Regions from separate parts of the Streptomyces sp. NPDC101152 genome, predicted to be linked through region 3. Evidence: riboswitches for the same ligand, from Rfam matches in the RefSeq annotation. Region 3 holds a riboswitch; each other region holds the start of a gene.

Region 1 (7,362 bases), on a different contig from region 3:
TCTGGTTCACGCGGCCCGCGACCTGGTCGCTGGCGCCGGCCCCGTCGACGATGGTGGTCTCGTCCTTGGTGATGACCACCTTGCGGGCCTTGCCCAGCAGGTCGAGGGTGGCGTTCTCCAGCTTGAGGCCGACCTCCTCGGAGATGACCTCGCCGCCCGTGAGGATGGCGATGTCGCCGAGCATGGCCTTGCGGCGGTCGCCGAAGCCCGGGGCCTTGACGGCGACGGACTTGAAGGTGCCGCGGATCTTGTTGACGACCAGGGTCGACAGGGCCTCGCCCTCGACGTCCTCGGCGATGATCAGCAGCGGCTTGCCCGACTGCATGACCTTCTCCAGGAGCGGGAGCAGGTCCTTGACCGAGGAGATCTTGGAGTTGGCGATCAGGATGTACGGGTCGTCGAGGACGGCCTCCATACGCTCCATGTCGGTGGCGAAGTACGCCGAGATGTAGCCCTTGTCGAAGCGCATACCCTCGGTGAGCTCCAGCTCCAGACCGAAGGTCTGGGACTCCTCGACGGTGATGACGCCTTCCTTGCCGACCTTGTCCATGGCCTCGGCGATGAGCTCGCCGATCTGGGTGTCGGCGGCGGAGATGGAGGCCGTGGAGGCGATCTGCTCCTTGGTCTCGACGTCCTTCGCCTGCTCGAGCAGGGCACCGGAGACGGCCTCGACGGCCTTCTCGATACCGCGCTTGAGGGCCATCGGGTTGGCGCCGGCGGCTACGTTGCGCAGGCCCTCCTTGACCAGGGCCTGGGCGAGCACGGTCGCGGTGGTCGTACCGTCACCGGCGACGTCGTCCGTCTTCTTGGCGACTTCCTTGACCAGCTCGGCGCCGATCTTCTCGTACGGGTCCTCGAGCTCGATCTCCTTGGCGATGGAGACACCATCGTTGGTGATCGTGGGGGCGCCCCACTTCTTCTCGAGGACGACGTTGCGGCCCTTGGGGCCGAGCGTCACCTTCACGGCGTCCGCGAGCTGGTTCATGCCGCGCTCGAGGCCGCGCCGCGCCTCCTCGTCGAACGCGATGATCTTGGCCATGTGAAGTGGTCCCTCCAGGACTGGGGGTGATTCCTTCGGACCGCGCCCGCGCCCGCGACGGACGGCTCGCCGACCCATGGGTTCCTTGCCCCACCCGGCCTGCGGGCCTCACCGACCCGGTCCTTCTTTGTCACTCTCACCTTCAGAGTGCTAACGCCAATGATTAGCACTCGGCATGCCCGAGTGCAAGGCGCGCCCGCGAAGCGGGCTCGTTGAGGGGTGGTGGTCGGGTGACGGGCGGGCGCAAGCGCCTCTGGGAGACCGGCCAGGACTCGTACGGGATCCGGCCTGACGCAGACATGCCCGTCGCACGCACCGAGGCCTGCCTGGAGACATGCCGGAGGGCCCGTACCCATGACTCCCCATGGGGTACGAGCCCTCCGAAGAACAGAAGAACGACGCTGCTATCTACCCGGCGCGTGCTTCAGCTGGTCGCCAGCCGGACCATGTCCGCCTGCGGCCCCTTCTGGCCCTGCGAGATCTCGAAATCGACCCGCTGACCCTCTTCCAGGGTGCGGTACCCGTCCATCTGGATGGCGCTGTAGTGGACGAAAACATCCGCACCACCGTCGACCGCGATGAAGCCGTACCCCTTCTCCGCGTTGAACCACTTGACGGTGCCCTGAGCCATGCCTAACTCCCCTATTACTGGCCCTTGCACAGATCCGCACTTCGCGGATCCGGGTCAGACCTCACCCCCCACGGTTTGGGGGCGTGCGCCGGAACGCGTCGACCGCGGCTGAATGTATCTGTCCAACTGCCGTCTGCAACAGGTCAATCGGACGAGAATTCTGGACGGCAGGGGTCCGGAATGTAGCGAGAATTCGCCCGAATTCAGGGCAAGTCGGGCCCCACAAAGGGCGCATAAGCCGCAAAAGACGCGCACACTTTGGCTACTTCTCATCGCATCCGGAGCCGCTGTTCCCAGGCGTTCGGAGTGCGGAAGGCGGCAGGTTCCCCAACTGTACCGTGCTCAACCATACAGAATTGCCCCCTCCGTTTCTCGCACGGAGGGGGCAATTCGATGAACACTCGGTAATCCCTGTTACCGAAGGTAATGTTCGGTCATTCGGTCAGCCGCCGGCCACGGCGGGGATGATCGAGACACCGGCACCGTCCGGGGTGGCCGTCTCCAGCCCCTGCTCGAACCGCACGTCGTCATCGTTCACGTACACGTTGACGAACCGCCGCAGCTTGCCCTGGTCGTCCAGCACCCGGGCGGCGATCCCGGTGTGCTTCTTCTCCAGATCAGCGATGACCTCGCCGAGGGTCCCGCCTTCAGCGGTGACTTCGGCCTGGCCACCCGTGTACGTGCGCAGGATGGTGGGGATGCGGACATTGACGCTCACGATGAACCTCCGGTCAGGTGCGGCTTTTTTGGGGGCGCGGGCGCTCGAAGACGGGTTACGCGAGCCCAGCCTCACGGAACGAGTCAAGGTTGGGACGAATGGTCGCAGTCAACCCGGTCCCGGCCACCGCATCCAGCGTCTTCAGCCCATCCCCCGTGTTGAGGACGACCGTCGTCAGCGTCGGGTCGAGGACACCGTTCTCGATCAGCTTGCGCGTGACGCCCACCGTCACCCCACCCGCCGTCTCGGCGAAGATCCCCTCCGTCCGCGCGAGCAGCCGAATCGCGTCGACGATCTGCTCGTCGTCGACGTCCTCCACCGCCCCGCCCGTCCGCCGCGCGATGTCCAGGACGTACGGCCCGTCCGCCGGGTTGCCGATCGCCAGCGACTTGGCGATCGTGTTCGGCTTCTGCGGCCGGACGACGTCGTGCCCCGCCTTGTACGCGACGGAGACCGGGCTGCACCCCTCGGCCTGGGCACCGAAGATCTTGTACGGCTTGTCCTCGACGAGCCCGAGCTTGATCAGCTCCTGGAGCCCCTTGTCGATCTTCGTGAGCTGCGAGCCGGAGGCGATCGGCACGACGAGCTGGTCGGGGAGCTGCCAGCCGAGCTGCTCGCAGATCTCGTACGCCAGGGTCTTGGAGCCCTCCGCGTAGTAGGGCCGCAGGTTGACGTTGACGAAGCCCCAGCCCTCGCCGGCCGGGTCGCCGATCAGCTCGGAGCAGAAACGGTTCACGTCGTCGTAGTTGCCCTCGATGCCGACGAGCTCGCCGCCGTAGACCGCGGCCATGACGACCTTGCCCTGCTCCAGGTCGTGCGGGATGAACACGCAGGAGCGGAAGCCGGCGCGGGCGGCGGCGGCGCCGACGGCACCGGCGAGGTTGCCGGTGGAGGAGCAGGAGAGGGTGGTGAAGCCGAAGACCCGGGCGGCCTCGATGGCCTGGGCGACGACCCGGTCCTTGAAGGAGTGCGTCGGGTTGCCGGAGTCGTCCTTCACGAAGAGCTTGCCGGCGTCGACGCCGAGCTCGCGGGCCAGGTTGTCGGCCTGCACGAGCTTGGTCCAGCCGGGGTTGATGTTCGGCTTGCTCGCCACGTCCGCCGGGACGGGCAGCAGCGGGGCGTAGCGCCAGATGTTCGCGGGACCCGCCTCGATCTGCTTGCGGAGCTCCTCGGCGTCGTAGCCCGAGAAGTCGTACGCGATCTCCAGCGGGCCGAAACACTCCTCGCAGGCGAAGACCGGGCCGAGGGGCACCCGGTGGCCGCATTCGCGGCAGCTGAGCGCCGCGGCGGGGCCGAGGTCGACGGTGGTGGTGTCGGTGGTGCTTGCAACAGTCTGCGCAGCCATGTGAGGCGAGGCCCTTTCTCCTCATCTTCCTCACGACGCATCTCGCCGTGAGACGGATTTGGCACCTTCCCTAGCCGGGAGCCTCGCGTGATGATCAACATTGATCCACGAGACCGGCTGGAGGGTTGCCGGGGCTTCATCGGGCCGTATCCCTCTGCCCCTCTGGATGAGCGGTATTCGGTTGTACGTTCAACGACCTCGGACATGCGATGGTCACCGACGTTGCTCAAGACTGTAACCGAAGGCCAGGACAGTTGAGATAGTCGTCCGAACCGCGAGACAAACGTGAGGAGCCGCCAACGTGCTGGAGGAAGTCGAGCGCTGGCTGAGCACCCGCTCCTGGTCCGTCACCGACCGCCCGCTCCACCAGATCCTGGCCGCCAAGCAGCGCACGGGCCAGACGGTGTCCGTCGTGCTGCCCGCGCTGAACGAGGAGGAGACGGTCGGCGACATCGTCGCGATCATCCGTCATGACCTGATGCAGCAGGTCCCCCTGGTCGACGAGATCGTCGTCGTCGACTCGGGCTCCACCGACCGCACGTCCGCGGTCGCCTCGTCGGCGGGTGCGCGGGTCGTCCACCGCGACGAGATCCTGCCCCGCCTCCCGGCCGTCCCCGGCAAGGGCGAGGTGCTGTGGCGCTCCCTGCTGGTCACGAGCGGAGACATCGTCTGCTTCATCGACGCCGACCTGAAGGAGTTCTCCTCCGACTTCGTGTCGGGGATCGTCGGTCCGCTGCTCACCGACCCGGGGATCGACCTGGTCAAGGGCATGTACGACCGTCCGCTCGCCGGCGCGACCGGCCAGGGCGGCCGGGTCACCGAGCTGATGGCGCGCCCGCTGCTGAACATGCACTGGCCGCAGCTGGCCGGTTTCGTGCAGCCGCTCGGCGGCGAGTACGCGGCCCGCCGCAGCCTGCTGGAACAGCTCCCCTTCCCCGTCGGGTACGGCGTGGAGCTGGGCATGCTGGTCGACGCCCTGCACCTGGTGGGCCTCGACGCCCTCGCCCAGGTCGACGTCGGGGTGCGAAAGCACCGGCACCAGGACGGGCAGGCGCTGGGCCGCATGGCCGCCGCCATCTACCGTACGGCGCAGCTCCGGCTGGCCCGCGGGCACCTCATCCGCCCCTCGCTCACCCAGTTCGAGCGCGGCGAGGACGGCTTCGAGCCGCGCACCTATTCGGTGGACACGGAGGAGCGGCCACCCATGGCGGAGATCGCGGAGTACGCGGAGCGCAAGGCCGCGTAACGGGCCGGAGCGGTCCGTATACAGGACGGGGCCGTGATCCGGCCATACGTTTGAGTGTTTCCGGGCCGGGCTAGGTTGAGGCGTATGGCTTCCACGCACGGCGATCATCAGGTGCTGGTCGCGTCCAACCGCGGCCCGGTCTCGTACGAGGTTCAGGAGGACGGCTCGCTGGCCGCGAAACGGGGCGGCGGCGGGCTGGTCTCCGGCCTCTCGGCGATCGGCCCGGACGCGGGTGCGCTGTGGGTGTGCTGCGCGCTGTCCGACGGCGACCGGGAGGCGGTACGGCAGGGGGTCGGCGAGGAGGGCGTGCGGATGCTCGCCGTGTCGGCCGACGTGCACGCCGACGCGTACAACGGCATCGCGAACTCGGTGCTCTGGTTCGTCCACCACATGCTCTACCAGACCCCGCTGGAGCCGGTCTTCGACGCGGAGTTCCGGCGTCAGTGGGCGTCGTACGAGACCTACAACCGCGCGTTCGCCGAGGCTCTCGCCGAGGAGGCGGCCGAAGGGGCGGCGGTGCTGGTGCAGGACTACCACCTGACGCTGGTGCCGGGGATGCTGCGGGAGCTGCGCCCGGACCTCAGGATCGGTCACTTCTCGCACACGCCGTGGGCGCCCGCGGACTACTTCCGGATGCTGCCGGACGACATCGCCGAGCAGGTGCTGCGCGGCATGCTGGGCGCCGACCGGCTGGGCTTCCTCACCCGACGCTGGGCGGACGCGTTCACGGCGTGCTGTGCCGAGCTGACGGGCGGGCTCGGGAGCACCGAGGTGGGCGTGTACGGGCTCGGCGCGGACGCGGACTTCCTGCGGCAGCGCTCGCACGAGGCCGACGTCGACGAGCGGATGGCGGCCCTGCGGGAGGAGATCGGGGGCGGGCGGAAGACCATCGTGCGGGTCGACCGGACCGAGCTGTCGAAGAACATCGTGCGCGGGCTGCTGGCGTACCGGCAGCTGCTCGACGACCACCCGGAGTGGCGGGAAAGGGTCGTGCACGTGGCCTTCGCCTACCCCTCCCGGCAGGACCTCGCCGTGTACCGCGACTACACGGCCGAGGTGCGGCGGCTGGCGGAGGAGATCAACTCCCGCTACCGGACGCCCGGTTGGACCCCGGTGGTGCTGCACGTGAAGGACGACTTCGCGCGCTCGCTCGCCGCCTACCGGCTGGCCGACGTGGCCCTCGTCAACCCCATCCGCGACGGCATGAACCTGGTCGCCAAGGAGGTGCCGGTCGTCTCCGACGAGGGGTGCGTCCTGGTGCTGTCCCGGGAGGCGGGCGCCCACGCCGAGCTGGGCGAGGACGCGATCACGGTGAACCCGTACGACGTGGTCGGCACGGCTCGGGCGCTGCACGCGGCGCTGACGACGCCGGCGGCGGAGCGGGCCGACCGGACCAAGAGGCTGGCGGCGGCGGCGACCGCGCTGCCGCCGGCGCAGTGGTTCCTGGACCAGCTGAACGCGCTGGTGGATCAGTCGAGGTGAGCCGCGAGGGCGGACAGGAGGCGCACGACCCCTTCCGGGCCGTCGACCACCAGGTCCGCCCGCTCCCTCAGTTCCGTGACCTCGTCGCTGCCGCTGCACACCAGGAGTCCCGGTACCCCCGCTGACCGGAGTTCGCCGACCGCCGTGAAGGCGGGCAGGTCGCCGAGGTCGTCGCCGGCGTAGAGGACGGACTCGGCACAGATGTCGTGGACGTACTCGGTCAGGGCCACGCCCTTGTCCATGCCGGGTGGGCGCAGTTCCAGGACCAGGCGGCCGGGTTCCACGATGAGGCCGTGCTGCTTGGCGAGGTCGGTCAGCGGCTCGCGCAGGGCCTCGAAGGCGGCCTGCGGGTCGGTGGCGCGGCGGGTGTGGACGGCGAGCGCGCGGCCCTTCTCCTCGATCCAGGTGCCCTGCCCGGCGCCGGCCCGCTCCAGGAAGCCGGGCAGTTCGGCGCGGACGGCGGCCACCCCGGGGTGCGGGGGCGGAGCGGTGACCTCGCCGCTCGCCGCGTCCCAGCGTTCGGCGCCGTAGTGGCCGAGGACGACGAGATGCTCCAGGCCGGCGACGTCCGCGAAGCCGCCGTGCCGGACGGCCACCTCCGCGGGTCGGCCGGTGACGACGGCGACCGACGCCACCTTCGGGGCGAGCCGGGCCAGCGCGGGGACCGCGTCGGGGTGGGCGCGGGCCTGTTCGGGGTCCGCGACGATCGGGGCGAGCGTCCCGTCGAAGTCGAGGCCGATCACGGTCTTCGCGGGGTTCGCGAGGATCGCGGCGAGTGCGTCGCGGCCGGCCCGGGTGGTGGGGGTCGGCAGGGGGTCCGTGTCCGTGTGGGTGCCCATACGGGGACCCTAACCGCGATGGGCCGCCGCATGCGTGGCGCAGGTGCCCCTGCGGGGCCGGT
Region 2 (7,362 bases), on a different contig from region 3:
TGGACATCGACGGGGGCCGGATCCTGGTCGCGGGCCAGGACATCAGCCGGATGCGCCAGGCGGACCTGCGCGGTCTGATCGCCTACGTCCCGCAGGACCCGGCGATGTTCCACCGCACCCTGCGGGAGAACATCGCCTTCGCCCGGCCGGACGCCACCGACGCCGAGATCCGCCGGGCGGCCCAGGCGGCCCACGTCACCGAGTTCGCCGACGCGCTGCCGAGCGGCTTCGACACCATGGTCGGCGAGCGGGGCGTCAAGCTGTCCGGAGGCCAGCGCCAACGCGTCGCCCTGGCCCGCGCGATCCTGCGTGACGCGCCGATCCTGCTGCTCGACGAGGCCACCAGCGCGCTGGACTCCGAGAGCGAGATCCTCGTCCAGGAAGCCCTGTGGCGCCTGATGGAAGGGCGGACTGCGCTCGTGGTGGCCCACCGGCTGAGCACGGTGGCGGGCATGGACCGGCTCGTGGTCCTCGACCGCGGCCGGATCGTCGAGCAGGGCAGTCACCAGGAACTCCTCACGGCGCAGGGCGCCTACGCCAAGCTCTGGCAGCACCAGTCGGGAGGCTTCCTCTCCGACGACGACCCGGCCGGCGCCGACCTCCGGACGGCGGGCGTCCGCGATGCGGGACGGTCCTCTTGACGTCCGTCCCGGTCGGATCGACACTCACTGAGGGAATCCTAGTGAACAGGTAGGGAAACATGAGGCGCCTTGCACCGGTCACTGTCCGAGCGGGCCGTTCGCCTCTTCTCACCTCCCGCCGTCACATCGACCTGCTCCGCGTCTGCAGCGCCATCAGCCCCCGGCGCTGAGCCGCGCTCCCTCCCGCGCCGACGAGCCCCGCACCGGGGTGGTCCGTCCCGTCCGGCGCGCACGGGTGAGCCCTGCTCCCTTGCCCGACGTCGCTTCCGCCGCGTGTACGTCCGCGCCCGCTCCCGGGGAGAGTCATGACCGTCACACCGCTCGCCGCCCACGCGTCCGACCGGCCCGCGCCCGCCTTCCGGGGCCGGATCGGCCGGGACGCGCGCAGCGGCCACTACGCCGTTCCCGGCCGCTACCGCCTCCATCTGTCGACCGCCTGTCCCGACGGCCTGCGCATCGCCGTCACCCACAGCCTGCTCCGTCTGGACGCCGTCTGTCCGGTCACCCATCTGCCCGCCGTGCCCGACTGTGGCGAGGGCGGCCACTCGGCGCTGCGCCCGCTGTACGAGGCGAGCGCCCACCGCTACACCGGCCCGGCCCTCGCACCGGTGCTCAGCGACGACTGGTCCGGACGGATCGTCAGCACCCACGCCCCCGACATCGTGCGCGACCTCGCCCACCGCTTCGGCGGCGGCCGGCTCCCGCTCCATCCGCGCGCCGCGGAGCCGGAGATCGAGGCCGTGGAGCGGATGTGCGCGGAGGGGATCGAACAGGCCGCGCAGCAGGCCGGTTCGGCCGGCGGGCAGCCGGTGGGACGTGACCTGGCACTGGGCACCCTGCTGGAAACCCTCGGCGCCCTCGACCGCTGGCTCGTCGGCCGCACCTACCTGATCCGCGACGAAGTCACCGCCGCCGACGTCCAGTTGTGGGTCGCCCTGGTGCACCTCGACACCGTGCACCGCCACCACCTCGACGCCGCCGCCGTCCAGCGCATCGCCGACCACCCCACCCTGTGGGCCTACGCCCGCCGGCTGACCGCCCACCCGGCCTTTCTCCGCCACCTCGACCTCGACGGCATCGAGGCCCGCCACCACGCCCGCTGCCAGGGTCTGGAGGCCGCCGGCGCGGCCGTCCGCATCCTGGACTGGGCGGCCCACGCGGCCCGTTAGCCGTTTCACCTGTCGGACGGGCGTTGACATACGTTCGAGCCATTGTTTTAACTGACAACCAGAACGGTCATGAGCGTCAGCGACAAGCCCTGGCTAGCTGACCGGCAACCCTCGCACCGCGGTGGGGTGCCCCAGGTGACGACCGGACCGGATGACCTTTCGGTAAGCGCGAGGCCCACAGGGCCGGAACAGTGACGGTGACGCCATGTACGCAGCTCCCAGGACGGCCACGAGCCGCCCGCAGGGCTGCGTACAGCCGTACCCGAACCTCCTCGTCGCCGATCGCGCCGTCGATCTGCTCCGTGTGAACAGCGCAGTGTGTACCGCATCGGGCCGTGCCCGCTGTCGGGGCTGACCTCTCCCCAACAGCCCCCGCACCCCCTGACGAACACCGCCCCCGCGGTGTGCCCTCGTCCTTCCCGCCCCCGGTACCTCGCCATGGCATCCGCCGCCGCATGCCGCCGCGCCGTCCGGGGTGTCCGATCCAGCCGGAGCCCACCATGAGTGAACCCCCTGGCGCCACCGTCACGCTTCCCGGGACGGCCACCGCCGACAAGCCGTCAAAGCCCCTCGCCGCCCAGCGTGTTCTCCCGCTGCGGCGCCCCGGACGCTGGGTCGCCACCGCCGTCGTCCTGGTCCTGGTCGCCCAGTTCGTGCACGGGCTGGTGACCAACCCCTTCTACCAGTGGGACCGGTGGGCCTACTGGTTCCTGCGCCCCACCATCCTCGACGGCCTGCTGATCACCCTTCAGGTGACCGCCTACAGTGCGGTGCTGGGCCTGCTCGGCGGCATCCTGCTCGCCCTGGCCCGGCTGTCGAGGAGCCCCGTGCTGCGCGCGGTCAGCTGGACCTACGTCTGGGCGCTGCGCTCCATCCCGCTCATCGTGGTGCTGATCTTCCTCTACAACTTCAGCGCCCTGTACAAGACGGTGAGCCTCGGCGTCCCCTTCGGGCCGGCCTTCTTCTCCTTCGACGAGTCGAAACTCGCCACCGACATGGTCGTCGCCGTCATCGGCCTCAGCCTCAACGAGGCCGCCTACGCGGCCGAGGTGGTGCGCGGCGGCATCCTCTCCGTCGACCAGGGCCAGCACGAGGCGGCCGCGGCGCTGGGCCTGCCGAAGAGCTACCAGTTCCGGAGAATCGTCTTCCCGCAGGCGCTGCGCTCGATCATCCCGAACTACGTCAACCAGCTCATCGGCCTGATCAAGGGCACCTCGCTGGTCTTCTACGTCTCCCTGCTCGACCTGTTCGGCTCCGCGCAGACCATGGGCTCCACCTACCCCGGCGACATCGTGCCGCTGCTGCTGGTCGTCACCGTCTGGTACCTGATCCTGACCAGCGTCGTCTCCGTCATCCAGTTCTACGTCGAGCGGCACTACGCCCGCGGGGCCACCCGCAACCTGCCGCCGACGCCGCTGCAGAAGCTCCGCACCGGTCTCACCGGTCTGCGGGCCCGCATCCGCCGGGAGGCCGCCGTATGACCGCCAAGACGCTCGAGCCCCTGGCGGACGTCCAGGCCGCCACCGTCGAGGTGCACGACGTGCACAAGTGGTACGGCACCCACCGGGTGCTCGACGGCGTCGACCTGACCGTCCGCCCCGGCGAGGTCACCGTCGTCCTCGGCCCGTCCGGCTCCGGCAAGTCCACTCTGCTGCGGGTCATCAACCACCTGGAGAAGCCCGAGATCGGCTACGTCAGCATCAACGGCGAGCTGATCGGGGTGAAGCGGCAGGGCGACCGCCTCAAGGAGCTGAGCGAGCGGGCCATCCTCACCCAGCGCGGGCGGATCGGCTTCGTCTTCCAGAACTTCAACCTCTTCCCGCACCTGACGGTCCTGGACAACGTGGCCGCCGCCCCGGTCGCCACCGGCCGCCTCGGCCGGACCGAGGCGCAGGACCTCGCCCGCGAACTCCTCGACCGGGTCGGCCTCGCCGACAAGACCGCCGCCTACCCGCGCCAGCTCTCCGGCGGCCAGCAGCAGCGCGTCGCCATCGCCCGCGCCCTCGCCCTGCGCCCCGGCGTCATCCTCTTCGACGAGCCCACCTCCGCCCTCGACCCCGAACTGGTCGGCGAGGTCCTCGCCGTCATCAAGGACCTGGCGACCAGCGGCACCACCCTGGTCATCGTCACCCACGAGATCGGCTTCGCCCGCGAGATCGCCGACCGGGTCGTCTTCATCGACGGCGGCCGGATCGTCGAACAGGGGCCGCCCTCCGAGGTCCTCGACACCCCGCGGCACGAGCGCACCAGGGACTTCCTCAGCAAGGTCCTCTGACGGCCCGCCGCATCCCAGACCTCCCCCCACGCCACCCCTCTCTCATCACCGACAAGGAACGGCCATGTCTACCCACTTCACCCGACGCAGCCTGATACGCGGCATCACCGCGGCGACCGCCGTCGCCTCCCTGGCCACCGGGCTCGCCGCCTGCGGTGGCAACAGCGACGCGGCCACCTCCACCGACACCGCCGCCAAGACCGGCGAGGTCTCAATCGGCCAGGTCTCCAACGGCGCCGCCCAGCAGACCTCCGTCAAGGTCGCCGAGGTCAAGTCCATCAGCGCCGAACTTCCCGCCTCCCTCAAGAAGAGCGGCAAGCTGGAGATCGGCATCGGCGCCCTGCCGGCCGGCTTCCCGCCGCTGGCCTACGTGGGCAGCGACCAGAAGACCCTCACCGGCGCCGAGCCCGACTTCGGCCGCCTGGTCGCCACGGTCCTCGGCCTGAAGCCCGAGGTGAAGAACTCCACCTGGGAGAACCTCTTCGTCGGCATCGACAGCGGCAAGGTCGACGTGGCCTTCTCCAACGTCACCGACACCGAGGAGCGCAAGAAGAAGTACGAGTTCGCCTCCTACCGGCAGGACAACCTCGCCTTCACCGTGCCGAAGAAGAGCACCTGGAACTTCGACGGCAACTACGAGAACCTCGCCGGCAAGACCGTCTCCGTGGGTTCCGGCACCAACCAGGAGAAGATCCTCCTGGAGTGGAAGGCGAAGCTGGCCAAGGAGGGCAAGAAGCTCGACGTCAAGTACTTCCAGGACAGCAACAGCGTCTACCTGGCCCTGTCCAGCGGCAAGATCGACGCCTACTTCGGCCCCAACCCCGGTATCGCCTACCACAACCGCCAGGTCGCGAACACGCCCAACGCCACCCGCACCGCGGGTACCTACTCCGGCGCCGGCGCGAGTCTGCAGGGCCTGATCGCGGCCACCGCGAAGAAGGACAGCGGCCTCGCCAAGCCGCTCGCCGACGCCATCAACTACCTGATCAAGAACGGCCAGTACGCCGAGTGGCTCAAGGCGTACAACCTCTCCAACGAGGCCGTCGCCACGTCCGAGGTCAACCCGCCCGGCCTGCCCCTCGACAACTCCTGACCCGTGGTGCGCGGGGACCCGGCCGCCGGGCCCCCGCGCACCGGAGCCCCAGAGCACAGCCCCTCCCGGAGACCGCCACAGATGTCCGTCACCAGTGTCGAAGCCACCTCGTCCCACATCCTGGACAACCCCGCCTGGGCCGCCCTCACCGGCCCCCACGCGCACTTCGCGGAACGCGTCGGCAACGCCGTCCGCTACCAGCCCGACGTGGCCCCCTTCCACGCCGTCTCCGGCACCGACGACCGCCAGGACTGGGCCGACCTGGCGACCCTCGTCGGACCCGGCGGCACCGCCCCGGTGCGGGGCCTGACCGAGGCACCGGACGGCTGGGAGATCATCGGCACCGGACAGGGCGTCCAACTGGTGGACACCTCCCTGCGTGCCGAGCCCGACCCGGAGGCCGTGCGGCTGGGCCGCGCGGACGTGCCCGAGATCCTCGACCTCGTCGCCCGCACCGAGCCCGGACCCTATCTGCCCCGCACGGTCGAGTTGGGCACCTACCTCGGCATCCGCCACCGCGGCCGGCTGGTCGCCCTGGCCGGCGAGCGCCTCCATCCGCCGGGCTGGACCGAGATCAGCGCCGTGTGCACCGACCCCGGACATCGGGGCCGCGGCCTGGCCACCCGCCTGGTCCGCGCGGTCGCGGCCGGCATCAAGGAACGCGGCGAACGCCCCTTCCTGCACGCCCGCGCCGACAACACCGACGCGATCCGGCTGTACGAGTCGATCGGCTTCACCCTGCGCACCCGTACGGAGATCTCGCTCGTCCGGTACACCGGGGCCGCGGCGCTGGAAGAAACGGCATGACCGTGCCGTTGTCCTTGTCGAAGGGAAGTGGTCGGACCGTCCGGAACGGAGGTGCGGTACGTGACACGTGTACTCAGCGCCGTCCGCCTCCACTCCCGGCCCCACATCGACCTGCAGCGCGTGGCCGGCTCCCTCTGTAGCTCCTGACCCCGTTTCTCCAGCGCCGTGCGCCCCGACTCCCGCGGGCCGGCGATCTCGTACGGACCTCCAGGAAGGCACCCCAGTGTCCTCGACTCCCGTTTCTCCTCTGCACCTGGCCGTCGCGCTCGACGGCACCGGCTGGCATCCCGCCTCCTGGCGCGAGCAAGTCGCCCGCCCCCGTGACCTGTTCACCGCCGGCTACTGGGCCGGCCTGGTCGCCGAGGCCGAGCGCGGCCTGCTCGACTTCGTCACCTTCGAGGACGGCCTCGGTCTGCAGTCCTCGCTCTTCGGCGAGCCCGACGGCCGCACCGACCAGGTCCGCGGCCGCCTCGACGCCGTACTGACCGCGTCCCGCATCGCGCCCCTGACCCGGCACATCGGCCTGGTCCCGACGGTGATCGCCACCCACACCGAGCCCTTCCACATCTCCAAGGCGATCGCCACCCTGGACTACGTCAGCACCGGCCGCGCGGGCCTGCGGGTGCAGATCTCCGCCCGGCCGCACGAGGCCGACCACTTCGGCCGCCGCACCTTCCCGCCGATCGACCTGGGCGAACTGCAGAGCCCGGCCGGGCAGGACCGGCTGACCGAACTCTTCGACGAGGCCGCCGACCACGTCGAGGTCGTGCGCCGCCTCTGGGACAGCTGGGAGGACGACGCGGAGATCCGGGACGTCGCCACCGGCCGTTTCATCGACCGCGACAAGCTGCACTACATCGACTTCGAGGGCAGGCACTTCAGCGTCAAGGGCCCCTCCATCACGCCGCGTCCGCCGCAGGGCCAGCCGCTGGTGACCTCCCTCGCCCACCAGACCGTCCCCTACCGGCTGGTGGCCCGCCAGGCCGACGTCGGCTACGTCACCCCGCAGGACGCAGGGCATGCCCGAGCGATCGTCGCCGAGATCCGCGCCGAGCAGGAGGCGGCCGGACGCGCCGGTGAACCCCTCCATGTCTTCGGCGACCTGGTGGTGTTCCTGGACGACGAGCAAGCCGCGGCCGAGGACCGCCGAGCACGCCTCGAAGCCCTCGCGGGGGAGCCCTACACCAGCGACGCACGCATCTTCGCCGGTACGCCCGCCCAACTCGCCGACATCCTCCAGGAGTTCGCGGCGGAAGGGCTGAGCGGCTTCCGGCTGCGGCCCGCCGTCGCCGGACACGACCTCCCGGCGATCACCCGGGGCCTGGTCCCCGAACTCCAGCGCCGGGGCGCCTTCCGCACCGCCTACGAGGCCGACAC
Region 3 (7,362 bases):
GCTGTGGCTGCGGCTGGGCGGACACGGCGACTGGCTGAACGCGGCCGGGCACATCAAGGTCGACCGGACGCTGCGCGTCGACGGGCGCCTGGACGTGTTCGCGGTCGGCGACGTCAACGACGCCACCGAGCTCAAGATCACCCCGGCCGCACTCGCCCAGGCCGACCTCGCGGCCTGGAACATCCGCACCTACCTCAACAGCTCCGGCCGCCACCGCAAGGAGCCACGCCTGTACCGCCCCCTCCACCGCACTCCGCTGATCGTTCCGTTCGGCTCGGCCGACGGCGTCACGGCCGTGCCCATCCCGGGCGGTGAGACCGCCGTCCTGGGCGGCCGGACCTCGGTGCTGGCCAAGGCGAAGACGCTGATGACGCCGTACATGCGCCGCCAGCTCGGCTACACCGCGACCTGAGCGGTGACTCTCAGCGCGGCCCGCCCCGGTAGGTGCCGAAGTACCAGCGGTTGCCCTCGGGGTCGCGGGCGGCGAAGTCTCGGGAGCCGTAGTCGGTGACGTGGAGGTCGGTGGTGATCTCGGCGCCGGCAGCCTTGGCGCGGGCGTGCACGGCGTCCGGGTCGGCGGTGACCACGTAGGCGCTGAAGGCCCCGGGAGGGGTGGGACCCTCACCGGGTTCCTGGCCCTCGCGCACCGACCCCAGCATCACTCCGCCGCCCTCGGGCCAGCTGAGCTGGGCGTGCTCGACGAGGTCACCGTCGCCGTAGACGACGGTCTCCTCGAAGCCGAAGGCGTCGACGAGGAAGCGGATCAGCGCGCGGGCGTCGCGAGCGCGCAGGGTGGGCCACACCTGCGGGGCGGGCGGCTGCTTGGCGGTGTCGGTCATGACGGCGGGCCTTTCGGTGCTGGGATTCGGCCGTACCCCATCAGCGTCACGCGGGCGGATGGTGCCCGGATTGGATGTTTCGGAACTCCTGCGCCAGCCACGCGCTCGGCGTGCAGGAGGCCAGCGCCGCGAACTCCCGGTCGAGGTGCGACTGGTCCGCGTAACCGCAGTCGGCGGCCAGACCCGCGAGATCGCTCTGGCCGGGAAGCCGGGCCAGACGGCGCCGGGCGAGGTCGAAGCGGACGACCCGGGCGGCCGCCTTCGGGGTGAGGCCGATCTCCGCGCGGAAACGGTTGCGCAGGTGACGGTCGCTGTAGCCGGTCGCGGCGGCGAGTTCGTCCACGCGGATCCGGCCGCCGGTGGACAGCAGCCGCCGCCAGGCCTCCGCGAGGGGTGCGGCGGGCATGTGGCCGTGACCGTGGCCAGTCATCCGGGCCAGCAGCCACTGGTCGAGGACGCGGAAGCGGGCGGGCCAGCCGGATGCCTCGCGCAGCCTGTCGTGCACCTCGCTCACATCGGCGCCGAGGGCGTCGTCGGCGTGGACGTCGATCCCCGCCAGCTCGCCCGCGGGCAGCCCGAGCAGGACGCGGGCGCCGAGCGGATTGATCGCGAGCTGGACGCCCGACTGCCGGCCGGGGACGCGGATGAGGGCGGGCGAGGTGTGCAGCCCGCCCAGCAGGGTCGGGTAGTCGCCGGGGGCGGCTCCCGGATCGGGATGGGCGGCGATGCTCAGCGGCTCGTCCAGGGTCAGGATCAGCGTCAGCCATGGCGAGGGCAGCCCGCGGTGCGTCGCGGCCGGGATGCCGCGCTGCCGGTAGCCGGAGTACCACCCCACCAGTCCCCGCAGGGGCGGCGCCGGCGCCACCCGTACCGCCTCGTCCACGATCTCGGCGCCCATACGGCCATTGTGCCGCGCCGCCCGCCGGCACTCTCGGCGCCGGCGTCAGGGCAGGTCCACTCGGTGCGCCGCGCGTTGGCCAACAGCTGCCGTGTGCAGGCGTGTTGTGGGTCGTCCAGGACGTCCCTGGTCGGACCGGACTCGACGACCTGCCCCTGTGACATGACCACCAGCCGCTGCGCCCGGTCGGCCGCGACCCCCAGATCATGGGTGACCAGCAGGATCGCCGTGCCCAACTCCTCGGTCAGCGACCGGAGATGGTCGAGGATGACCCGCTGCACGGTGACGTCGAGCGCGCTGGTCGGCTCGTCGGCGATGATCACCTCCGGATTCGCGGCGACCGCGATGGCGATCAGGGCGCGCTGCCGCATCCCGCCGGACAGTTCGTGCGGGTACTGCCGGACCCGGGTCGCCGGATCGGGCAGCCCGGCCTGCTCGAGGACCGCGATCGCCTCCGTGGGCGCGGAACGGCGGCTCGCCAGACCGTGGATGCGCGGCACCTCGGCGACCTGCTCCCCGATGCGCTTGACCGGGTTGAGCGACACTGTCGGCTCCTGCGGGACCAGACCGATCCGTGCCCCGCGCACCGTGCGCAGCTCCGCCTCGGTCAGCTCGGTCAGCTCGGTCAGCTCGTGCCGGCCGAAGCGCACCGAGCCCGCGTCGATCCGGCCGTTGGCCGCGAGCAGCCGGGTGATCGCGTGCGCGGTCGTGCTCTTGCCGGACCCCGACTCGCCGACCACCGCGGTCACTTCACCCGGGCACACGTCCAGGTCCACGCCCCGCACGGCCTGCACGCGGCCCCCACGGGTGCCGTACGACACCGTCAGGCCACGGATCTCCAGCAGTGCTGCGGTCACGTCCGCACCGCTTTCCTGTTCGTCGGTCATCGCTGCCGGGCCCATTCGCCGTCCAGCGCCCGGGCACGTGTCAGTAGGGGCCACGGACGTGCGGGCGAACAACGTGCGTTGAAGGAGGGGAAGAAGGGTGCCGGAGGTGACGCCGGTGCGCGAAGGCACTGCCGCCGACGGCGGATGACGTCAGGACGGCGGGAAAAGGGTCAGCGGCTACACAGACAGCCGGCGAACCGCTGCAGATCGATGTGGCGCCGGCGCGAGAACCGGGAGAAGAACACGGCGGCCGCGACGGAGGTGCTCAGGTCGCTGCTCTGTCGCACACCGGCCTGCGTTCTCGGCCCCGGGTCATGGGGCGACGCGCTTGCAGAGTCGGCGACTCTGCCGGGCTTTCACCTGGAGCATCCCACCGCGTCGGGAGGGTTGCCGGTCGGCGAGCCAGGGCTTGACGCTGACACTCGATGCCGGTCACGGCCATACGGAGCCAGACCGCTGTCCGTCAATCACGTCCCTGCCGAGGGTGGGACGGCCGTGCTCAGATCAGGGCCTCCCAGTCCTCGTCGAGCCCGCCCGAGAACATCAACTCCAGTGCGTCGGCGCCTTCTTCCTCGCTGCCGTCGGGCAGCGCCTGCTCGGCCCAGATGCACTTGCCGGTCGGTGTGTAGCGGGCGCCCCACCGCGCGGAGAGCGCCGAGATCAGCTGCAGTCCCCGGCCGCCCTCGTCGGTCTCCGTCGCGCGGCGGATCCGGGGCATCGTCTGGCTGCCGTCGTACACCTCGCACACCAGCCCCGCGCCGTACAGCAGCCGCAACCGGACCGGGCCCCTGGCGTGCCGCACGACGTTGCCGACGAGCTCGCTGGCCAGCAGTTCGGTGGTGGCGGTCAGGCCGTCGAGGTCCCAGGCGGCCAGTTGCTCGCGCACATGCCCGCGGGCCCGGCCGGCCGCCTTCGGGTCCAGGGGCAGCGGCCAGGACGCCACCCGGTCCTCGGCCAGGGCGTGCAGGCGGGCGACGAGGAACGCCGCGTCGTCGGCCGCCTGCTGACCGGTGGGCAGCAGACCGGCCGTCAGCGTGTCGCACAGCCGCTCGAGATCCGCGCCGGTGCCGTCCGCGTGGGCCGTGCCCAGCAACCGTGCCAGCTCCGCCATCCCCTCGTCGATCTCCCGCTTCGCCGACTCGACCAGACCGTCCGTGTACAGCACCAGCAGACTGCCCTCGGGCACCTCCAACTCGGCCGTCTCGAACGGCGGTTCCGCCGCGCCCAGCGGCGGGTCGGCCTCGTGCGCCGGGAAGTGCACGGTGCCGTCGGGGCGGACCAGGGCCGGCGGCGGATGTCCGGCGCGGGCGATCGAACAGACGCGGGTGGTCGCGTCGTAGACCGCGTAGAGGCAGGTGACGTACGAGGTCTCGCCCATGCCGCCCACGATGTCGTTGAGGTGGCCCATGATCTCGTCGGGCGGCAGTTCGAGGTCGGCCAGGGTATGCACGGCGGTGCGCAGCCGGCCCATGGTCGCCGCCTCCGGCAGGCCGTGCCCCATGACGTCGCCGACGACGAGCGCGACCCGCCCCCCGGCCAGCGGGATGAGGTCGTACCAGTCACCGCCCACGTCGGTGCCCGGCCCGGCGGGCAGATAGCGGGCGGCGGCCGTGCACTCCGGCAACTGGGGCAGGGCCTGCGGGAGCAGACTGCGCTGGAGCTCGCGGGACCGGGTGTGCTCGGCGTCATAGAGGCGCGCCCGCTCCAGCGACTGGGCGACCAGGGCGCTGATGGTGGCCAGCAGCCCGCGTTCCTCGTGGGTGAGCAGCCGCGGCCGGTCGAAGGCGACCACGCAGACCCCGAAGGTGTGCCCGGACGCCGTCAGCGGCAGGAACGCCCAGGACTTCTTGCCGCCGGCGGCCGCCAGGCCGACCAACGCGGGGTACCGCGCGGCGAACTCCGACGGCGAGGACACGAACACCGGTGTGCCGGCGGTGATCGCCTCCCACGCCGGGTCGCCGCGCCCCGCCTGGGCGCGGATGTCGAGGGCTTCGGCGAAGTCGTCGGGGTAGCCGACGGCACCGACGTGGTGGATCCCGTCGTCCTCGATGACCTGCACCAGCAGCCCGGCGGCGGAGAACGGCGGCAGCACCCGCCGGGCGACCACCTCCACCACGTCCCGCGAGGTCGTCGCCTTGGCCAGCTCCGCGGTCAACTCCGCGAGCCGGGCGGACCGTTCGGCCGCCGCCCGCTCCGCCGACTGCCGTTCCTCCGCCAGCCGCCGCTTCTCGGTGACGTCCTGGAAGTACAGGGTGCGCCCGTCGGGCCCCGGCACCAGCCGCAGGTGCAGCCGCCGCCCGCAGTCCGGCACGACGACGTCGAAGCCGGCCGGCTTCTCCTCGGCCGCCGCCTCCAGGCAGCCGCTCCTGAGCCCCGGGACGTCCCGCGCGGCCGGCAGGTCCCACAGCAGACGGCCGAACAGCTCCTCCTCGGAGAAGCCCAGAAAACGTTCCGCCTCCAGGTTGGCGAAGGTGATCCGCCACTCGTCGTCCACGGCGATGAAACCGTCGCTCATGTGTCTCAGGGCCCGGCTGAGCGCGTCGCGTGCGGTGCGCGACTCGTTGCTCTCCCAGCCCACCCCGACCATCCGCAGCGGCTCGCCGTTCTCGTCGTACGTGGCCCGGCCGCGTGCCTGGGTCCAGCCCCAGGTGCCGTCCAGCCGCCGTACCCGGTACTCGGCCTCGTAGACGCTGTGGTCGAGGATCGCGCGCTGGGCCGCCGCGAGGGTCGGGGCCAGGTCGTCCGGGTGGACGATCCGCATCCAGTTCTCGATCTTTCCGGTGAAGTCGGCGGGCCGTGTCCCGTACAACTCCAGGGCCGCCTCGTCCCAGATCAGCTCGCCGCCCCGGATGTCCCAGTCCCAGGAGCCGACCTGGACCTCCTTGAGGGCGTGCCGCAGGCGCTCGCCGTTCAGCTCCGGCTGCGCGGGCCCGGACGCCGGCGGAGCCTGGGCCATGCGGTCCTCGGCCCACGCGACGACGTTCCGCAGGAAGTCCCAGTGCTGCGGGGTGGGTTCGCCCCGGTCGCCCGCCAGGACGGTCAGCGCGCCGATGCTGCGTCTGCCGCTGAACACCGGCAGCGCGGCGAGACCCGTTCCGGGCCAGGCCGGTTCGGCCGCGGTGCCCGGGGCGGCGTGCGGTACCCAGACACCCTCGCCCTGCTGGAGGGCGCGGGCCGGGGCCAGCGGCCCCTCCTGGTCGACGATCTCCCAGGAGCGGGTGAGGGCGGGCGGCAGCCCCACCGAAGACACCAGGCGCAAGGCCGACATCGGGCCGCGCAGGTGCATGGTGCCGCCGAGGCCGCTCAGTTCGCCCACCGCCTGACCGAGGGCCAGCCGGAAGACCTCGCTCTCCGTCACACCGGGGGAGACCGTGCCGAGGAGAGCGAGCCGCGCGTTCATGGTGGGAACCTATCGTTCCTGTTACCGGTCGAAACCTGCTTCACAGATTCCGACCGGCGGCATCCCGTCACCGTTCCTTCCCAACAAGCCACCGGCGTCGGCAAGTTGTCGCAATACCGGCCGTGTACCGTGCCCACCCACGGGCAGGCTTTTGATCATGAGGAGCGGCATGGACATCGGTGTCTTCATCCCCATCGGCAACAACGGCTGGCTCATCTCCAAGAGCTCGCCGCAGTACCTGCCGACCTTCGAGCTGAACAAGGCCGTCGTGCAGAAGGCCGAGGAGCACGGCCTCGACTTCGCCCTGTCGATGATCAAACTCAAGGGCTTCGGCGGCGAGACGGAGTTCTGGGACCACTGTCTCGAGTCGTTCACCCTGATGGCCGGCCTTGCGGCGGTGACGGATCGCATCAGGCTCTACGCCTCGACCCCGATCCTCGCCCTGCCGCCGGCCATCGTCGCCCGGATGGCCGTGACGGTCGACTCCATCGCCCCCGGCCGCTTCGGCGTCAACATCGTCACCGGCTGGGCGCCCGGCGAGTACGACCAGATGGGCCTGTGGCCCGGCGACGCCCACTTCGGCAACCGCTACGCACGGGCCGTCGAGTACGTCACCGTCATGAAGGAGCTGTGGCGCGAGGGCGTCAGCAACTTCAAGGGCGAGTTCTACACGATGGACGACTGCGTGCTCTCACCCCGCCCGGCGGACGGGCACATCGACATCGTCGCCGCTGGCCAGAGCGGCACCGGGATCCGGTTCGCCGCCGAGCACGCCGACTACAACTTCATCCTCGGCAGCGGGGTCAACACCCCGCTCGCCTTCGCGGACACCACGGCAGCGCTGGTCGACGCGGCCCGGGACAGCGGCCGTGACGTCGGCGCGCTGTCCCTGTTCATGGTCATCGCGGACGAGACCGACGAGGCCGCGCGGGCCAGGTGGCAGGACTACCACGACCACGCCGACCACGCGGCGCTCGCCTACATGGCGGGGGAGTCGGCCACGGACACCACCGCCGACGACTCCTCCACCGCCCGCACCATCGTGGCTCCCGAAGGCGCCGTCAACTTCAACATGGGCACGCTCGTCGGGTCGTACGAGAGCGTCGCCCGCATGCTGGACGAGATCGCCGAAGTCCCCGGCACCAAGGGCATCATGCTGGTCTTCGACGACTTCCTCGAGGGCATCGAGGACTTCGGTACCCGCATCCGGCCACTGATGCGTTCCCGCTCCGCCCGGACCGTCGCGGCGAACTGAGTCAGGGCCGCAGCGGGTTGGCCCGTGCCACCGCGAGCAGGTACCAGGCGGTGGCGCCGGTGTGCCGGTACGGGTAGTAGCCG
Region 4 (7,362 bases), on a different contig from region 3:
AGGGTGCAGCGCCACCGCGTCGTGGCGGTCGGCAGGGGAACCGTCATCGTGACTGTGCTCTTCCTTCTAGTGTCCGTGACGCGCCAGTTTCCCTGGAGCGTGTGGCCGTAACCCTACGGCCTGCAAGCGACCCTCCGCTGGAGCGTCCCCAGGGCCTGTCCGGCGGCGAGGCGGTCTGGGCGGCTGCGTCCCGTTACGTCATGCTCTGTGTTCATGATCGGCAACTGGAACGTGACCTTCGGCAGAGTGCTCCGCACGCCCTCGGCGCCGGTGACGTACGGGCTGATCGCCCTGTGCTGCCTGCTCTTCCTGGCCGGCCCGGCGGCGGGGCTGAACCCGGCCTACGGCTCCGGGGACGCGCTGCTCGCCGCCCAGCGCGCGTACTTCCACCGGTGGGGTGTGGTCCCGGCCCAGCTGTTCGCGGGGTCGCCCAGGGCGGCCCTGACCCCGGCCACCGCCCTCTTCGTGCACGGCAGCTGGGTCCACCTGCTCGGCAACATGCTCTTCCTCTACGTCTTCGGGGCGATGGCCGAGGAACGCATGGGCCGCCTGCAGTTCACGCTCTTCTACGTCGGCTGCGGCTACCTGGCCCTGCTGGGGTACGCGGCCGCCAACGCCGCCTCCGAGCAGTCCCTGGTCGGCGCGTCCGGGGCGATCTCCGCGGTCCTGGGGGCGTTCCTGTACCTCTTCCCCGGAGCCCGGGTGACAAGCCTGCTCCCGTTCCTCTTCTTCCTGCCCCTGCGCTTCCCCGCCTGGGTCGTCCTCCCCTTCTGGGCGTCCCTGCAGTGGCTGGCGGCGGGCCGGGCGGCCCAGGGGCCCGGGGTGGCCTACCTGGCCCACCTGGTGGGCTTCGGCCTGGGCTTCCTCTTCGCGTGGGCCCGTTTCCGCCGTACGACTAGAGTGAGGGCCGCCCCAGCTCCGGCCCATGAGGGAGAGAACCAGCCGTGATCACCGCGATCGTCCTCATCAAGACCAGCGTGGACCGGATCCCCGAGATCGCGGAACGGATCGCCGCGCTGGACTCCGTCAGCGAGGTCTTCTCCGTCACCGGCACCTACGACCTGATCGCCATGGTCCGCGTCAAGCAGCACGAAGACCTCGCCGAGGTCATCCCGGGTTCGATCAGCAAGATCCCCGGCGTCGAGGCCACCGACACCCACGTCGCCTTCCGCACCTACTCCCAGCACGACCTGGAAGCGGCGTTCTCGATCGGCCTGGACAGCTGAGGCGACGTACCTCAGGTCAGACCGCCGGCACGCAGCGGCCGTCCTCGGTGCGGTACTGCCACTTCGCGCCCTCCGTCACCAGTTCCCCGACGGCGGTCACGAAGCGCTCGACGTGCTCGTCCGGGGTGCCGGCGCCGAAGCTGACCCGGATCGCGTTCAGGGACTTCTCGCCGGGCGCGGCCTCCGGGGCGCCGCACTCGCCCTGGGTCTGCGGGTCGCTGCCGAGCAGGGTGCGGACGAGGGGGTGCGCGCAGAAGAGGCCGTCGCGCACGCCGATGCCGTACTCGGCGGACAGGGCGGCGGCGAAGTGGGAGCTGTTCCAGCCCTCGACGACGAAGGAGATCACGCCGACCCGGGGGGCGTCGTCACCGAAGAGGGACAGCACCTTCACCTGCGGCACCGCCGCCAGGCCCGCGCGGACCTTCTCGATCAGGTGCTGCTCACGGGCGACCAGCGTGTCGAAGCCGGCCTCCGTCAGCGCCTTGCAGGCCGAGGCGATGGAGTAGGCGCCGATGACGTTCGGGGAGCCCGCCTCGTGCCGGGCCGCGCTGTCCTGCCACTCCACGTCCACTCCCCCGTCCTCGCGCCGGGTGACCTTGCGGCTGGCGCCGCCGCCCGCGAGGTAGGGGTCGGCTGCCCGCAGCCAGTCGGCGCGGCCGGCCAGGACGCCGGAGCCGAAGGGGGCGTACAGCTTGTGGCCGGAGAAGGCGACCCAGTCGACGTCGAGGTCACGGACGCTCACCGGGTGGTGCGGAGCCAGCTGGGCGGCGTCCAGGACGATGCGGGCGCCGTGCGCGTGGGCGGCGGCGGCCAGCTCGCGCACCGGCCACAGCTCGCCGGTGACGTTGGAGGCGCCGGTGACGCAGACCAGGGCCGGGCCGTACGGGTCGCGGGCGGCGAGGGCCTTCTCCAGCGTCTCGACGGCCTGCTGCGGGGTGCGCGGGGCGTTGAGGTAGCTGACCCGGGTGTCCTTCCAGGGCAGCAGGCCGGCGTGGTGCTCGGTCTCGAAGACGAAGACCTGGCAGTCGGCGGGGAGGGCGCGGGCGAGGAGGTTGAGGGAGTCGGTGGTCGACCGGGTGAACACCAGCTGGTCGTCGGCACGGCAGTCGAGGAACTCGGCCACCGTCTTCCGGGCGTTCTCGAACAGGTCGGTGGAGAGCTGCGAGAGGTAGCCGGCGCCGCGGTGGACGCTGCCGTAGTACGGGGCGTAGGCGGCCACGTCGTCCCAGACACGCTGCAGGGCGGGGGCGCTGGCCGCGTAGTCGAGCGCCGCGTAGGTGACTTCGCCGCCCGTCACGAGCGGGACGGTGACATCCCGGCCCAGAACGGGCAGCGGGGCACAAACAGCCTGGGCGGAGGCAGCGGTGGAGACAGACATGGGGAACTCCCGTGAGAAGGCATGCGCGGGCATGCGGGAAGAGAGAGGAAAGGGGTGCGCGGAGGCGGGGCTCGGCGGCCCTATCGCATTCGCTTGCTCACGGAGGACTCCCTCGATGACCAGGATCCCTGGCGTGTGAGGGATCCGCGCTTGCCGTGGACCTCGCTGCCTACGGCCTGGTCTTCACCCGGGGCACCCCGCCACGGACGGAGGGTTGCCGGACAGTCGGCCGGGGCCTCATGACTGTCACTCATGACCTGGGAAGGAACGTACGTGACGTGATCGCGGTCCCGCAACTCCTGTCCGGAATACGGGACCGCGACCGCCGTTCGGCTACTTGTTGCTGGCCGCCACCCAGCGCTCCAGGACCCGCTTGGCCGACCCGGAGTCGATCGACTCCGCGGCCTTCGCCATGCCGACGCGGATCTGCTCGGCCAGGGTGCCGGGGCCGGGGTCGAGAGCGACCAGGGCAGCCGCCGAGTTCAGCAGCACGGCGTCGCGGACCGGGCCCATCTCGCCGTCGAGCAGCCGCCGGGCGACCTCCGCGTTGAACGACGGGTCGCCGCCGCGCAGGGCCTCCACGGGGACCAGGTCGAGGCCGACGTCACGGGGGTCGAAGGTCTCCTCGGTGACCTTGCCGTCCCGGACGACCCAGACGTGGGAGGTGGCCGTCGTCGTCAGTTCGTCGAGGCCGTCGTCGCCGCGGAAGACCAGGGAGGAGTTGCCGCGTTCCGCGAAGACACCGGCGACGACCGGTGCCATGCGCGGGTCGGCCACACCGACGGCCTGGGCCCGCACCCGGGCAGGGTTGGTCATCGGGCCGAGGATGTTGAACACCGTGCGGATGCCCAACTGGCCGCGCGCGGCGCCCACATGACGCAGCGCCGGATGGAACTTGATGGCGAAGCAGAAGGTGATCCCGGCCTCCTGGGCCACCTCGGCCACCCGTTGCGGGCTCAACTCCAGGTTGACGCCCAGCTTGCCCAGCACGTCCGAGGCACCGGAGGCGGAGGAAGCGGCACGGTTGCCGTGCTTGACGACCGTGGCGCCGGTGCCCGCGACGACGATCGCCGACATGGTCGAGATGTTGACGGTCTTGGCGCCGTCGCCACCGGTGCCGACGATGTCCACCGTCCGGCCGGGCACCTCGATCACGTTGGCGTGCTCGTACATCGTGCGCACGAGGCCGTTGATCTCCTCGACCGTCTCGCCCTTGGCCCGCAGTGCCACCACGAACCCGGCGATCTGCGCGTCCGTCGCCTCGCCGCGCATGATCTGGTCCATCGCCCAGGCCGTCGCGTCGGCGCTCTGGTCGCGGCCGTACAGCAGGGCGTTCAGTACCTCGGGCCAGGAACGGCCCGCCGCGGTGTCGCCTCCAGCGGGGGTCACAGCGCTCATACGGCCGCTCCTGGTCGTCGTAGGTCGGGAAAAACGAGTGTGGGGCCACCCTATCCAGCTCAGGGCATGCCGAAGGGCCCCGTCCGAACACCGGACGGGGCCCTTCTGGCGCGCTGTGGCGGGCGCGGCGACAAGCAGTGATCAGTGGTGGCCGTGGCCGCTCGTGATCTCCTTGTACTCCTCGACGGTCGGCTTCGGGATCTGGGACTCCTCGCCGTAGTACGCCTCGCTGAGCTTGGCGCGCAGCTTCTCGGAGCCCTTGACCTTGCGCTCGACGCCGTTCTCGTCGACCGTCGGGCCGATCTCGTGCGGGCGGTACTGCTCGTGCGCCGTGAGGGTGTGCAGCGCCTCCTGACTGAGCGGCTCGTGGACCTCGATGAACTCACCGTGCGGCAGGCGCTTGATGATGCCGGACTCACGGCCGTGCAGCACCTTGTCCCGGTCCCGGCGCTGCAGGCCGAGGCAGATCCGCTTGGTGGCGACGAAGACGAGGACCGGCACGACGAAGAAGCCGATGCGCACGAACCAGGTGACCGCGTTGAGCGACAGGTGGAAGTGCGTGGCCCACAGGTCGTTGCCGCCGCCGACCATCAGCACGAAGTACCAGGAGATCCACGCGGCACCGAACGCGGTACGCGTCGGGGCGTTGCGCGGACGGTCCAGGATGTGGTGCTCGCGCTTGTCGCCGGTGACCCAGGACTCGATGAACGGGTAGACCGCGATCGTGACCAGGACCAGCGGGAAGATCACCAGCGGGATGAACACGCCCAGGACGAGCGTGTGGCCCCACAGGTTGATCTCCCAGCCCGGCATGGCGCGGATCAGGCCCTCGGAGAAGCCCATGTACCAGTCGGGCTGGGCGCCGGTGGACACCTGGTCCGGACGGTAGGGGCCCATGGCCCAGATCGGGTTGATCGAGGCGATCGCGGCGATCGCCGTGATGACACCGAAGACCAGGAAGAAGAAGCCGCCGGCCTTCGCCATGTACACCGGCAGCAGCGGCATGCCGACGACGTTGTTGTTCGTCTTTCCGGGGCCCGCGAACTGCGTGTGCTTGTGGTAGAAGACCAGGATCAGGTGGCCGACCATCAGACCGAGCATGATGCCCGGCAGCAGCAGGATGTGGATCGAGTAGAAGCGGGCCACGAAGTCGCCGCCCGGGAACTCGCCGCCGAAGAGGAACATCGACAGGTACGTGCCGACGATCGGCACGGACAGGATCGCGCCCTCCATGAAGCGGACACCGGTGCCGGAGAGCAGGTCGTCCGGGAGCGAGTAACCGGTGAAGCCGGTGAACATGCCCAGGACGAGCAGCAGGAAGCCGAAGACCCAGTTGACCTCACGCGGCTTGCGGAACGCGCCGGTGAAGAACACGCGCATCATGTGCACGAACATGCCGGCGAGGAAGATCAGCGCGGCCCAGTGGTGGATCTGCCGGATGAGCAGACCACCGCGCACCTCGAAGGAGATGTGCAGGGTCGAGTTGAACGCCTCGGACATCATCTGTCCCTGCAGCGGGACATAGCTGCCGTGGTAGACCACCTCGTTCATCGACGGGTGGAAGAACAGCGTCAGGTACACACCCGTGAGGATGAGGATGATGAAGCTGTACATGCACACTTCGCCCAACATGAACGACCAGTGGTCGGGGAAGATCTTGCGCATGTTGGTCTTGGCCAGGGAGTAGATCCCCAGCCGGCCGTCGGCCCAGTCGGCGACGCGCTCGCCGGCTGGCGCTTTGCCGCGCCGGGCCCCGGTGGTGGTGTTGGTGCTCATCCGCGCTCCCAGAATGCAGGACCGACGGGCTCTTCGAAGTCGCCGAGCGCCTCGAGGTAGCCCTGGTCGTTCACGCCGATGCGCAGCTGCGGCAGGGCGTGACCGGCGGGGCCGAAGATCACCCGGGCACCGTCGGAGAGGTCGAAGGTGGACTGGTGGCAGGGGCACAGCACGTGGTGCGTCTGCTGCTCGTACAGGGAGATCGGGCAACCGACGTGGGTGCAGATCTTCGAGTACGCCACGATGCCCTCGTGCGACCACTCGAGTTCGCGCTTGTCCTTGATGTTGTCCGGCTGGAGCCGGACGATCATCAGGGCGGCCTTGGCGATCTCGGTCTGGAAGTTCTCGTCCTTCTCCTCCAGGCCCTCGGGCTTGGCGAAGGTGAGCGAGCCGACCGCGACGTCGGAGGGACGCAGCGGCTGGTTGGTGTTCATGTTGACGAGCAGCTTGCCCTTGGACCACAGCGTGTGGCGGAGCTTGGTCCCCGGCAGCGGGCCGAGGTCGCGCAGCAGCATGACGCCGGAGAGCGGGAACAGGGCCAGCGCGCCGAACATGGTGTTGCGGATCAGCTTGCGGCGGCCGAGCGCGGACTCCCTGGCGCCGTCCCGGAAGTCGGCCATGACCTTGGCCTTGACCTCGGGCGAGGCCTCGATCGGGTGCCGCTCGTCGGCGATCTCCACGTCGGACATCAGGGTGCGGGCCCAGTGGACCGCACCTGCGCCGATGGAGAACAGCGCGAGGCCCAGGGTGAGGCCGAGCGCGAAGTTCAGCGCGTTGATGTGACCGATCGGGAAGACGAAGATCGCCTTGTCGTGCGGGATCGCCACGTAGGAGGCGATGAAGCCGACCGTCGCCAGCATGGACACCGTGAACAGCATGGCCACCACACGCTCGGACCGTTTGGCGGCCCGCTCGTCGATGTCCTGGATCCGGTGCTCGTGCGGGGGAAGACCGGGATCCGCGAAGGGGTCCTTGTCGTCCGCGACGCTTACCGCGCCGTGCGCGCCCTGCTCTGCAGGCAGGTTCTCTTCTGGAATGTCGTGGCTACTCATGACTTCTTGGCCTTTGCGGTCCGAGCGGCGACCCAGACGGCGACCGCGATCAGCGCGCCGAGTCCGAAGATCCAGGCGAACAGGCCTTCGGAGACCGGGCCGAGTCCGCCCAGCTCAAGGCCGCCGTTGCTCACGGTGTTGTCTCCGTTGACCGCGTGCAGGTACGCGATGATGTCCTTCTTGTTCTGCTCCGACAGCGTGGTGTCGGGGAACGACGGCATGTTCTGCGGGCCGGTCTGCATGGCCTCGTAGATGTGCTTCGGGTCGACGCCCTCGAGGCTCGGCGCGTACTTGCCGTGCGTCAGCGCACCGCCCTTGCCGGTGAAGTTGTGGCACTGCGCGCAGTTGGTGCGGAACAGCTCGCCGCCCTTGGCGATGTCGGCACCGTCGGGGCCGTACTGCGCCGAGGTCGGAATGGACGGGCCGGCGCCCAGCGAGGCGATGTACGCCGCGAGCTGGTCGATCTCGGCCTGCGTGTAGATGACCTTCTTGCGCGGGATCTGCGCGCCCGGCTGCTGGGCCGGCATACGGC

Evidence for each region. A riboswitch is a leader RNA that binds a small molecule or an ion and turns the genes downstream of it on or off. The one in region 3 is predicted to bind S-adenosylmethionine.
Region 1: it holds a riboswitch for S-adenosylmethionine, as region 3 does, so the genes downstream of both, thrC (threonine synthase) here and ACIRVK_RS36950 (putative leader peptide) in region 3, are expected to answer to the same signal.
Region 2: it holds a riboswitch for S-adenosylmethionine, as region 3 does, so the genes downstream of both, ACIRVK_RS10615 (amino acid ABC transporter permease) here and ACIRVK_RS36950 (putative leader peptide) in region 3, are expected to answer to the same signal.
Region 4: it holds a riboswitch for S-adenosylmethionine, as region 3 does, so the genes downstream of both, ACIRVK_RS18235 (aminotransferase class V-fold PLP-dependent enzyme) here and ACIRVK_RS36950 (putative leader peptide) in region 3, are expected to answer to the same signal.

The regions. Positions count from the first base shown of each region.
Region 1 is NZ_JBIWPO010000052.1:13,875-21,236, reverse strand. It holds gene groL (chaperonin GroEL) at 1-1,039, opposite strand, end outside; gene ACIRVK_RS38000 (cold-shock protein) at 1,464-1,670, opposite strand; gene ACIRVK_RS37995 (MoaD/ThiS family protein) at 2,113-2,388, opposite strand; gene thrC (threonine synthase) at 2,444-3,733, opposite strand; SAM riboswitch class I at 3,752-3,906, opposite strand; gene ACIRVK_RS37985 (glucosyl-3-phosphoglycerate synthase) at 4,035-4,979, shown strand; gene ACIRVK_RS37980 (trehalose-6-phosphate synthase) at 5,064-6,461, shown strand; gene otsB (trehalose-phosphatase) at 6,449-7,300, opposite strand; gene ACIRVK_RS37970 (DUF3263 domain-containing protein) at 7,362-7,362, opposite strand, start outside.
Region 2 is NZ_JBIWPO010000006.1:186,413-193,774, reverse strand. It holds gene ACIRVK_RS10630 (ABC transporter ATP-binding protein) at 1-641, shown strand, start outside; gene ACIRVK_RS10625 (putative leader peptide) at 701-811, shown strand; gene ACIRVK_RS10620 (glutathione S-transferase C-terminal domain-containing protein) at 947-1,810, shown strand; SAM riboswitch class IV at 1,876-1,985, shown strand; gene ACIRVK_RS10615 (amino acid ABC transporter permease) at 2,311-3,291, shown strand; gene ACIRVK_RS10610 (amino acid ABC transporter ATP-binding protein) at 3,288-4,085, shown strand; gene ACIRVK_RS10605 (transporter substrate-binding domain-containing protein) at 4,150-5,178, shown strand; gene ACIRVK_RS10600 (GNAT family N-acetyltransferase) at 5,260-5,985, shown strand; gene ACIRVK_RS10595 (putative leader peptide) at 6,013-6,132, shown strand; gene ACIRVK_RS10590 (LLM class flavin-dependent oxidoreductase) at 6,209-7,362, shown strand, end outside.
Region 3 is NZ_JBIWPO010000048.1:23,950-31,311, forward strand. It holds gene ACIRVK_RS36930 (NAD(P)/FAD-dependent oxidoreductase) at 1-412, shown strand, start outside; gene ACIRVK_RS36935 (VOC family protein) at 423-839, opposite strand; gene ACIRVK_RS36940 (helix-turn-helix domain-containing protein) at 886-1,737, opposite strand; partial or broken gene ACIRVK_RS36945 (ABC transporter ATP-binding protein) at 1,809-2,639, opposite strand; gene ACIRVK_RS36950 (putative leader peptide) at 2,795-2,911, opposite strand; SAM riboswitch class IV at 2,944-3,054, opposite strand; gene ACIRVK_RS36955 (SpoIIE family protein phosphatase) at 3,124-6,024, opposite strand; gene rutA (pyrimidine utilization protein A) at 6,194-7,279, shown strand; gene ACIRVK_RS36965 (Tat pathway signal sequence domain protein) at 7,281-7,362, opposite strand, start outside.
Region 4 is NZ_JBIWPO010000012.1:54,968-62,329, reverse strand. It holds gene ACIRVK_RS18250 (hypothetical protein) at 1-47, opposite strand, end outside; gene ACIRVK_RS18245 (rhomboid family intramembrane serine protease) at 214-948, shown strand; gene ACIRVK_RS18240 (Lrp/AsnC family transcriptional regulator) at 945-1,226, shown strand; gene ACIRVK_RS18235 (aminotransferase class V-fold PLP-dependent enzyme) at 1,243-2,604, opposite strand; SAM riboswitch class IV at 2,746-2,862, opposite strand; gene trpD (anthranilate phosphoribosyltransferase) at 2,938-4,002, opposite strand; gene ACIRVK_RS18225 (cytochrome bc complex cytochrome b subunit) at 4,144-5,778, opposite strand; gene ACIRVK_RS18220 (Rieske 2Fe-2S domain-containing protein) at 5,775-6,830, opposite strand; gene ACIRVK_RS18215 (c-type cytochrome) at 6,827-7,362, opposite strand, start outside.